DNA from 2 places in the Desulfitobacterium dichloroeliminans LMG P-21439 genome. Region 1 is predicted to be linked to the other one. Evidence: riboswitches for the same ligand, from Rfam matches in the RefSeq annotation. Region 1 holds a riboswitch; the other holds the start of a gene.

What was found. A riboswitch is a leader RNA that binds a small molecule or an ion and turns the genes downstream of it on or off. The one in region 1 is predicted to bind molybdenum cofactor.
Region 2: linked by a shared signal. The riboswitch ahead of DESDI_RS09125 (molybdopterin-binding protein) and the one ahead of moaA (GTP 3',8-cyclase MoaA) in region 1 are both predicted to bind molybdenum cofactor.

What each region holds. Positions count from the first base shown of each region.
Region 1 covers NC_019903.1:1,218,909-1,223,328, forward strand. Annotated here, with positions in the region: gene fdhF (formate dehydrogenase subunit alpha) at 1-574, shown strand, start outside; gene mobA (molybdenum cofactor guanylyltransferase) at 788-1,402, shown strand; molybdenum cofactor riboswitch at 1,550-1,676, shown strand; gene moaA (GTP 3',8-cyclase MoaA) at 1,764-2,735, shown strand; gene moaC (cyclic pyranopterin monophosphate synthase MoaC) at 2,738-3,223, shown strand; gene DESDI_RS05745 (MOSC domain-containing protein) at 3,260-3,700, shown strand; gene DESDI_RS05750 (MogA/MoaB family molybdenum cofactor biosynthesis protein) at 3,694-4,191, shown strand; gene DESDI_RS05755 (NYN domain-containing protein) at 4,321-4,420, shown strand, end outside.
Region 2 covers NC_019903.1:1,913,812-1,918,231, forward strand. Annotated here, with positions in the region: gene DESDI_RS09120 (PRK06851 family protein) at 1-613, opposite strand, end outside; gene DESDI_RS09125 (molybdopterin-binding protein) at 1,015-2,037, opposite strand; molybdenum cofactor riboswitch at 2,031-2,165, opposite strand; gene DESDI_RS09130 (Crp/Fnr family transcriptional regulator) at 2,332-3,036, shown strand; gene DESDI_RS09135 (4Fe-4S dicluster domain-containing protein) at 3,044-3,637, opposite strand; gene DESDI_RS09140 (M42 family metallopeptidase) at 3,810-4,420, opposite strand, start outside.

The DNA.
Region 1 (4,420 bases):
CCAGACTCCGGCGGAGATCATGCTAGAGATTGCCGCGCTGACCCCGGCATTTGCCGGAATCACTTATGAGCGTCTAGGCAATCAGGGTCTGCAATGGCCCGTTCCCCATGCTGAGCATCTGGGAACGAAGTTCCTGCATGAAGGGAAGTTTACTCGCGGCAAAGGCTTGTTCATGGCGATTGAACATCAGCTGCCGGATGAACTGCCTGATGAAGAGTATCCATTCCTGCTGACCACGGGCCGCAAACTGCAACATTACAATATCTCCACCCGTTTCTCGGCAGCGCTGGATGAACACGCGCCAGAGGAATTGGCGGAACTGAATCCTAAGGATGCTAAACGATTGGGTATCCAAGACGGTGAGAAAGTTAAAGTAGTTTCCCGCCGCGGCGAGGTAGTGACTAAGGTCTGGGTAACCAAACGAGTCCCACCAGGAGTTCTCTTTATGACCCTGCATTACAAGGAGTCACCAACGAATGTCTTGACTAATGGGGCGTATGATAAAGTAACAAAGACCTATGAGTATAAAGTCTGTGGTGTGCGGGTGGAACCACTTATGCAACCTGCACAATAAGTGAAGCTTAGTTGACTTATTGCGTAATGGATAACACGGCTATGCTTGCAAAACAAGCCAGATTTCTAAGTTCAACGGAGTGGATAAGTAGAGAGAGTGCCAAGCTATGTAAAACGTGCATACTTAGGCACTCTCTCTTTATAAAATGGGCCTATCTGTGCTAAAATAGTGAAAGAAGTTTAATTCATTGATAGATACAAGGGAGAATGATAGATGGGTGCTATTGTCAGTCAAACCCTTCTGCCCATGACTGGAATCATCTTAGCAGGTGGGAAAAGTTCTCGCATGGGCTGTAATAAGGCCTTTATCGAATGGGATGGTGTGCCACTGATTGAGAGAAGTCTGGCTATATTTCACAGGGTTTTTTCGGAAGTTGTCATTAGCAGTAATCATCCGGAGTTATACGCTAACTATGATGTGCAAGTGATTAAAGATAACTATCCTAATCAAGGCCCCTTGGGAGGGTTAGAAGCTTGCCTGAGAGTAGCTCACTATGATTACACATTTTTTGCAGCCTGTGATATGCCCTTATTGAACTCAGATGTTATTCGTTTTATGGCCGAGGAAATTGACGGTAAGGATATCTTAGCCCCCGAGATCGCTGGAGGATTTTATCCTCTCCATGCTTATTACCATAAAAGTTGTCTGACCGTCTTTGAGAAACAGCTGCTTGCTCATCGCTTAAGCCTGAGGGATATTTTTCGTTTATGTAGTGTTCACTATCTAACTGAAGAGGATTTTAAAGATTTTCCAGAGATTCAACGTTATTTAAGTAGTGTCAATACACCTCAAGAGTGTTTAGCACTGCGAAAACAGCAATTGCAATGAAATGATACGATTCTGAGCATTATTCACTGGAGTAGGGTGTTCTAATGGCTTTTCATAAGTGGCAAAATGGTGTATACTGAATATATAAAAAAATGTAGTAAAGATGCAGAGACTATCTTGACAAGAGTTGTATTATTACTTAACTAAATACGTTTTATGCTCCGAAGCTGGCGGCCTAATGTTTTACGATGGTTGTCCAGACAGTGTGAAAGCACCGGGTATGACTGGAAACGGCCATGCCTCCCATTTGGAAAGGAGTCTGTAGGGAATGCGGGAAAGCTCCGCGGTTTTACAGACCGTGGAGCTTTTTTTGATTACTCTAGGGTAGAAAGTAAGTAAGAGGCAAAGGATGGGAAAATCTATGCAAGATCAATATCAACGAAAGATTGAATATTTGAGAATTTCCATTACTGACCGGTGCAATCTACGCTGTCAATATTGCATGCCAGCAGAAGGAGTCCAATGGATTCCCCACGATTCCATATTGACCTTTGAGGAGATTTTACGCGTCATGCAGATCAGCACTTCGCTGGGATTCAAACGGTTTCGCATCACAGGGGGAGAGCCTCTAGTGCGGGCGGGAGTTCTCGAGTTTTTACAGAAAGCATCGCAGATCCCTGGAGTAGAGGATTTGATGATTACGACCAATGGTCTGCTTCTTCCGGAGATGGCTGGGGATTTAAAAAAGGCCGGAGTGAGCAGAGTCAATATTAGTCTAGATACCTTTCATCCCGAAAAATTTAAAGAAATAACTCGTGGAGGGGATGTCAAAAAAGTTATAGAAGGCATTCATCGCTCCTTAGAGGTTGGTCTTCATCCCGTAAAACTTAATGTGGTGGTAGTTCGCGATTTAAATACCCATGAGCTACCACGTTTTATGGAATTGGCTCGGGATTATCCGCTCCATGTGCGTTTTATTGAGCTCATGCCTATTGGAGTTAGCTCGGATAAGCGTAACGAATTTGTTTCTATTGATGAGATGAAAGAGCGCCTTGGTTTAGAGGGGCTAAAACCGACTCATGATATTCGAGGCGGTGGTCCTGCAGAATATATTACTTCTGATGGTTTTAAAGGCAGCATTGGCTTTATCAGCGCTCTAAGCAAGCATTTTTGTAATACCTGCAATCGGGTCCGTTTAACTCCCGATGGTAAGTTGCGTTTGTGCCTGCATAGCGCGAAAGAATTAGATTTCCGCTCATTGTTGAGATCCAACAAGAGCGATGAAGAAGTCAAACAAGCTTTGGCAGAAGCTATTTGGCATAAGCCGGCTGAACATCACATGAACGATGAAGCCTGGCAAGGTCAGCGGATTATGTCCCAGATTGGAGGATAATTATGGAGTTAACGCATTTTGATGAAGAAGGAAGAGCTAGGATGGTCGATGTCTCTGATAAGTCGGAGACCATGCGGGTAGCTACTGCTCGAGGTAAGGTAGAAATGCAACCCGAAACCTTAGAGAGGATTCGCTCAGGTCAGATTGCCAAAGGCGATGTCCTAGCGGTCGCACAGGTTGCGGGAATTATGGCAGCTAAGCAAACCTCTCAGCTTATTCCTATGTGCCACCCCTTAGCTATTACTGGAGCAAAACTAAACTTTGAGATTGTCCCCCCCGGGACCATCGAAATCGAAGGAATTGTCAAGGTTACCGGAAAAACAGGGGTCGAGATGGAAGCGCTTACGGCCGTTAGTGTAGCAGCTTTGACCATCTATGACATGTGCAAGGCTATCGACAAAACGATGGTCATCGGAGAGATTCGTCTTATGGAGAAGACCGGGGGCAAGAGTGGGCATTTTGTCCGTAAGGAAGAGATTGACGGTTAATATAAATTATCGAACAAAGATTTGGAGGAAATGAAAATGGCAAAAATTATTGCAGTATGCACTAGCGAGAAAAAAGGAATGCGGAAGAAGAATGTGGGCGAAGGGGTACTCAAAGTTAATTTTGGGATTGAAGGAGATGCTCACGGTGGAGATTGGCACCGTCAAGTGAGCTTATTGGCTATGGAAAGCATTAAGAAAATGCAAGATATGGGACTTGATGTAGGGCCGGGGGATTTTGCTGAAAACTTAACCACAGAGGGGATTGACTTGGTCAGCTTGCCCATTGGCACAAAAGTCAAGATTGGCGATACTAGTGTAGGGGAAGTGACTCAGATCGGGAAAGAATGCCATACTCGATGTGCTATATACTATCAAGCAGGAGACTGTGTCATGCCTAAGGAAGGAATATTCATCCGCGTTTTGGAAGGCGGACCTATTAGCGTCGGAGATGCTATTGAGGTAATGGAGCAATGCTAAGAGTAGGGATCATTACTGCTAGTGATAAAGGCTCGCAAGGACAAAGAGTGGATCTTTCTGGAGCTGTACTGAAAGATCTCGTCAAAGAGATTGACGGAGAAGCGGTTCTTTATACCATCGTGCCAGATGATCAAGAGATTTTGGCACAGACCATGAAAAAGTGGGTGGATGTGGATGGATTAGATCTTATTCTAACTACTGGGGGAACAGGTTTCTCACCTCGTGATGTTACTCCAGAAGCCACCCTTTCTATCGCTGATCGCATGGTTCCCGGGATTGCTGAAGTAATGCGATATGAAAGCTATAAGATCACTCCCAAAGCGATGTTAAGTCGGGCTGTTGCAGTCTTGCGTAAAAAAACTTTAATCATCAATATGCCAGGTTCTCCTAAAGCAGTTAAAGAGTGTTGGGTAGCCCTTGTACCTGCTTTGCCTCATGGGATCCAAATTCTAAAAGGAGAGGCTAGCGAGTGCGCAACTCCTTCCCATTAATAAGATTGAATTATCACGCATAAGAAAAAAGCAATTGATGCAATCTAAATAAATGTTTGTGCTTGTCACTCCTGTCCTAATCCTGCGTACGCTATAGTAAGCAAAAGTGGAAACGGGGGTGATTTTGTTTTGAAGGCTATTGCTTTTGTTGATTATGAAAATATATGGACTGGACTCTTTAATCAAGGGTATGAATTAACTCCTGAAATTCTCATGGAATCCCTCCAAC
Region 2 (4,420 bases), 690 kb from region 1:
TCCTTCCTTGGGGAGTATGCGCCCAGGTAAATAAACGACGAATTTTTCCGGATCCTTGGCAGGAGGAAGCTTGATAAAGCTCACGATTAAGGCTTAAGTAAATTTGATTGATTCCCTGCCAATTTTGGTAAGGTTGGATATAGAACTCCCATTCATCCATGGCGTTTTTGGCATCCTTTAAAGCAAAGTAAGCGCTCTGAAAGCAACGGCTTATTTCTTTGTTGCAGTCAATAATATCTTTTTTGTGAGGGATAATCAGGGAATCGTCCCAATACTCTCCTAAGTTAATGATTTCGTCCACAGCCCCCGGGGTTTTCGGATCGACTATATGGGGAGAAGTCCCATCCAACAAGGCGATTCCCAATTCTGGTATAACAATCCCATCGATTGAATTATTATCTGAGGAGCAGCAATGATATTCTAAATCATAGCCCGCCTTAACCATTTCTTCCCCAATCTTTTTCATAAAAGTGGATTTCCCCACCCCGGGTCCACCTTTAATAATATAGATTCGTGTGGCATCCGTAGAGGCTAAGTAGTTGTAATAGGAATGAAAGCCAAGATAAGTAACACCACCGGGGAACATTTTTCTAATCACTGGTTTTTTCGACATATTGACTCCCCTTTCTAACGGAATGTTCCTGCAACAATAATACTATTCAAGTGCAGTCTAAAGGGTGACAGATGACATGAAGAATCGAATAATAATAAAAGAGGGTCCAGCTTACGCTGGTCCCTCTCCTTGAGTTAAGGATGCCTGTACCCTTTATAGTCGTAGATGTTCCGCTCCTTCTGCATATCATATTCTTGATAATGCGGGTCTCTCACGGTAACAGGAGATTTGGGACGTGAGACTTTTTTATGTTTTCCCATACCAAAATCCGCCCTTTCTACACTATAGTTTGAGCACCCATGATTATTCTGAGTATATTCCCTCGTCAATATGCAGTTTGCCATGAAAATCTAATTCGTATCAATGGTGATGGTGGTGATTTCTGTAGCGTAATGATGGTTCTATTTTCCGAAGGAACAATGGGGATAGGTACATTGGGGACATTCCAAGCATAATCCACCATGTCCATATTTCGCAATTTCCAATCGGGTCAGACGCTCTCCGGCAAGAATGCGCGTCGCTACAAGGTCAAAGACCGTTTTACGAGAATACATCACACAACCTGGCAATCCCATAATGGGAATACCATCTAGATAGGCCAGTAAAAGCATCGCCCCGGGAAGCACAGGGGTACCATAAGTCACCAGTTCCCCTCCCAGTCCCTTGATAGCAGTTGGAGTCAAATCGTCGGGATCGACAGACATTCCCCCCGTCACTAGGACCATTTCTGCTCCCTGAGCAATGTGTTCACGGATGCGTTCTTGAATCATTTCCACGTTATCATCGGCAAAGGTTTGCCCCAAGAGCTCGGACCCCCATTCGACAACCTTACCTTGGAGCACAGGCCCGAATTTATCTTGAATTCTTCCGTGGTAAACTTCACTTCCGGTAGTGACCACCCCAATCTTTTTGGATTGTAGGGGGCGGATTTGGAGGATGGGTTCCTTAAATTGACGTGTGATTTCTTCTGCTTCCAGAATAACCTTTTCTTCAATCATTAAAGGCACAACTCGCGTACCGGCAATTTTATCGCCTTTCTTTACCGGACGATGATTGTGTAGTGTAGCAAGAATAATATGTTCTATAGAGTTTAAAGCGTAGATGCCTTCCTCGGATGCATAAATCAAGCCATCTTGTTCGGCAATTAGATTAACCTTGCCCTCTTTTGTCTCGCTAAATCCAAGACCAGGACCTGCTACGGCTTTCGCCAGACGCTCTGCTGCTTCATCTTCGTGAATAAGACCCGGCTTCTGGTCCCACACATAGATATGTTCTTTTCCCATACTGAGAAGTACAGGGATATCCTCTTCCTTAACCACATGACCCTTTCTGAAACGAGCATCCTTGGTCTTTCCGGGAATGATTTGTGTCATATCGTGCATTAGCACAGCCCCAATTGCATCTTGTATTTTGATTTTTTGCATTGATATGTCCTCCTTTTCGTATACTGAAGGCATGTTCATTTCTAAACACACCCCGGTTTCAGTAAAACTGAAACGGCCTAACACCATAGAAAAACCCTTAGGCTATTAGGCTCGGGCTATTATATATTATAAACCAAAACTACATAATGGGAAATAAGGTTAAGGACAATATTATTATTGCAATTATTATCATTGCTCATAAGAGGGTTTATTAAAGACCATAGCGAATTTTTACTAATTGGACAATCGAAAGAGGTTATCCTATTTATTTTGAAATGAGGTGAACCACTCCCTATGACAGGTGAAATAACTGGATTCGAGATATTTCAAAGCGATCCCCTTTGGGAGAAATTGCCTGAGTCGTTCTGGGAATACTGTGCTTCCCATGGTAGGATTCGCCAATTTGCAGCGAAACAATTTCTTTTCTTCACCGGTGAAGAAAGTAATTCTGCATATTTTTTGCTCAGTGGCCGAGTGCAAATCTTGCTCATGAGCGAATTTACCGAGAAGATTTTCCGGATTCTTCAAGCCCCCGCTTTTTTTCCGGAGGTAATATTTGATAGCAAAGTCTATCCTTATGCAGCCATCACTACCGAAATATCGGAAGTATTTGTGCTGGATCGAAAGATACTTCTCCAGTATCTTAAGGAAAATCCCTCCAACCTATGGCCTTTTTATCAAAATATGGCCTTGGATCTTCGCCGCGCCTATCGTCAAATTAAGAATATTGCCCTTGGCGATGCCCGATCTCGTTTAGGGGCCAAGATATTTGCTTTGGCGCATGTCCATGGACAAAAGACGGCTGAAGGTATTTTTATTACTATCCCCCTCTCTGCCACGGATTTAGCGGGAATGTGCAGTTTAGCAAGGGAATCCGTAAGTCGTATTATAGGTGAGCTTAAGGACTTGGGAATCTTGAAAATAGAAAAGAAACTCATTACAGTAATTAGCCTTGAGCAATTACAGGAATGGATTCATGAACGCCAAAATTCCCTTTAAACATCCCTTAGAGATCAGGACGGCGGTCAAGAAAATGGGTAAGCCTTTCGTTCGGAAGGCTGTTTTCTAGATAGTCTTCAAGCAGTAGAGCTATTTTTCGATAAACCTTGTGACCTTGAAGCTTCTCTTGGGCAATTCGTGCCAGCTGAGGTTTCCTACCAAGACGTCCTCCCAGATAAAGCTTCCAGCCGGACTCTCCAGATATTATCTTGCCCGTCTTACAAGCGCGGATACAGTCTCCGCAACCAAGACATAGCTCTTCATTAAACACCAATCCCTCTTGCCAAGTTAAGGCTTTTTCTTGACAGGAACGGATACAGGCTTGACAACCGGTACAGTGGCCCTCCGTGAATTTCGGCAATAGATAGCCGATGACACCAATATCCTTAATCTGGGGTTGCGAGCAAGCATTAGGACAACCAGCTAAGCTGATTTTCGGTAGATGATGATAGTGAATTGAGGAAAACTTTGTCGCTAAGTGTGTAGAAAAATCCATATCCTTAAGTAGCTGATTGAGCTGCTCGTAGAGCAATGACCAGTCCTGAGTGGATTTAGGACAATTTTTACGGCAGTGTTCTAGCACAAAACCATCTTCAGTCATTTATACTTCCCCCATTTGCAATAAACTAAAGCATTCTTCTCCATTTTACCAATCCAAACTAATTTTGATGTGTTCTGAGTCACACTTCAGGAGTTATACTTCTGACACCATGAAAATGCCGACCTTTGCCAATAATCTTGGCTAAGGTCGGCATTTTCTTCAGGTATAGTGTTTAATACGGAGCGCGAGCGCTCCCTTGCATCATAGCTAGCTCTGCAGGGCCTTCCAATAGAGCTAGCAGCAGTTGGACAGCCCCTTCGATATCTCCTTGATCTACGGTCTCAGAGGGGCTATGGATATAACGGGTAGGGATAGATATAACGCCTGATGGAATCCCTCCCTTGCTCAAATGGATGGCTCCGGAATCGGTACCACCGTATTCGAGAACCTCCCACTGATAAGGGATATTATATTGCTCAGCAGTATCAGCCATCCAAGATTTGATTTTTGGATGAGTAATCATCGAGCGGTCGAATACTTTAATGGCAGCACCATGACCTAGTTTCACATCCATGGGGTGCGCTTTGGGGGTATCTCCAGTCCCCGTGACATCCAAGGCAATAGCTAAATCGGGTTCGAGGGCAAAAGCAGCTATTTGGGCACCGCGGGTCCCTACCTCTTCTTGGACAGTAAATACAAAATAAATTTCATGATTGCTCTTCAGGCGTTTCATCACTTCGATAGCCACAAAGCATCCTACTCGATCATCCATTGCCTTGGCGGTTATCCGCTTTTCTTGCTTAATGAAGTTTCCGGCAAAAACAGCACTTTCCCCGATAGACA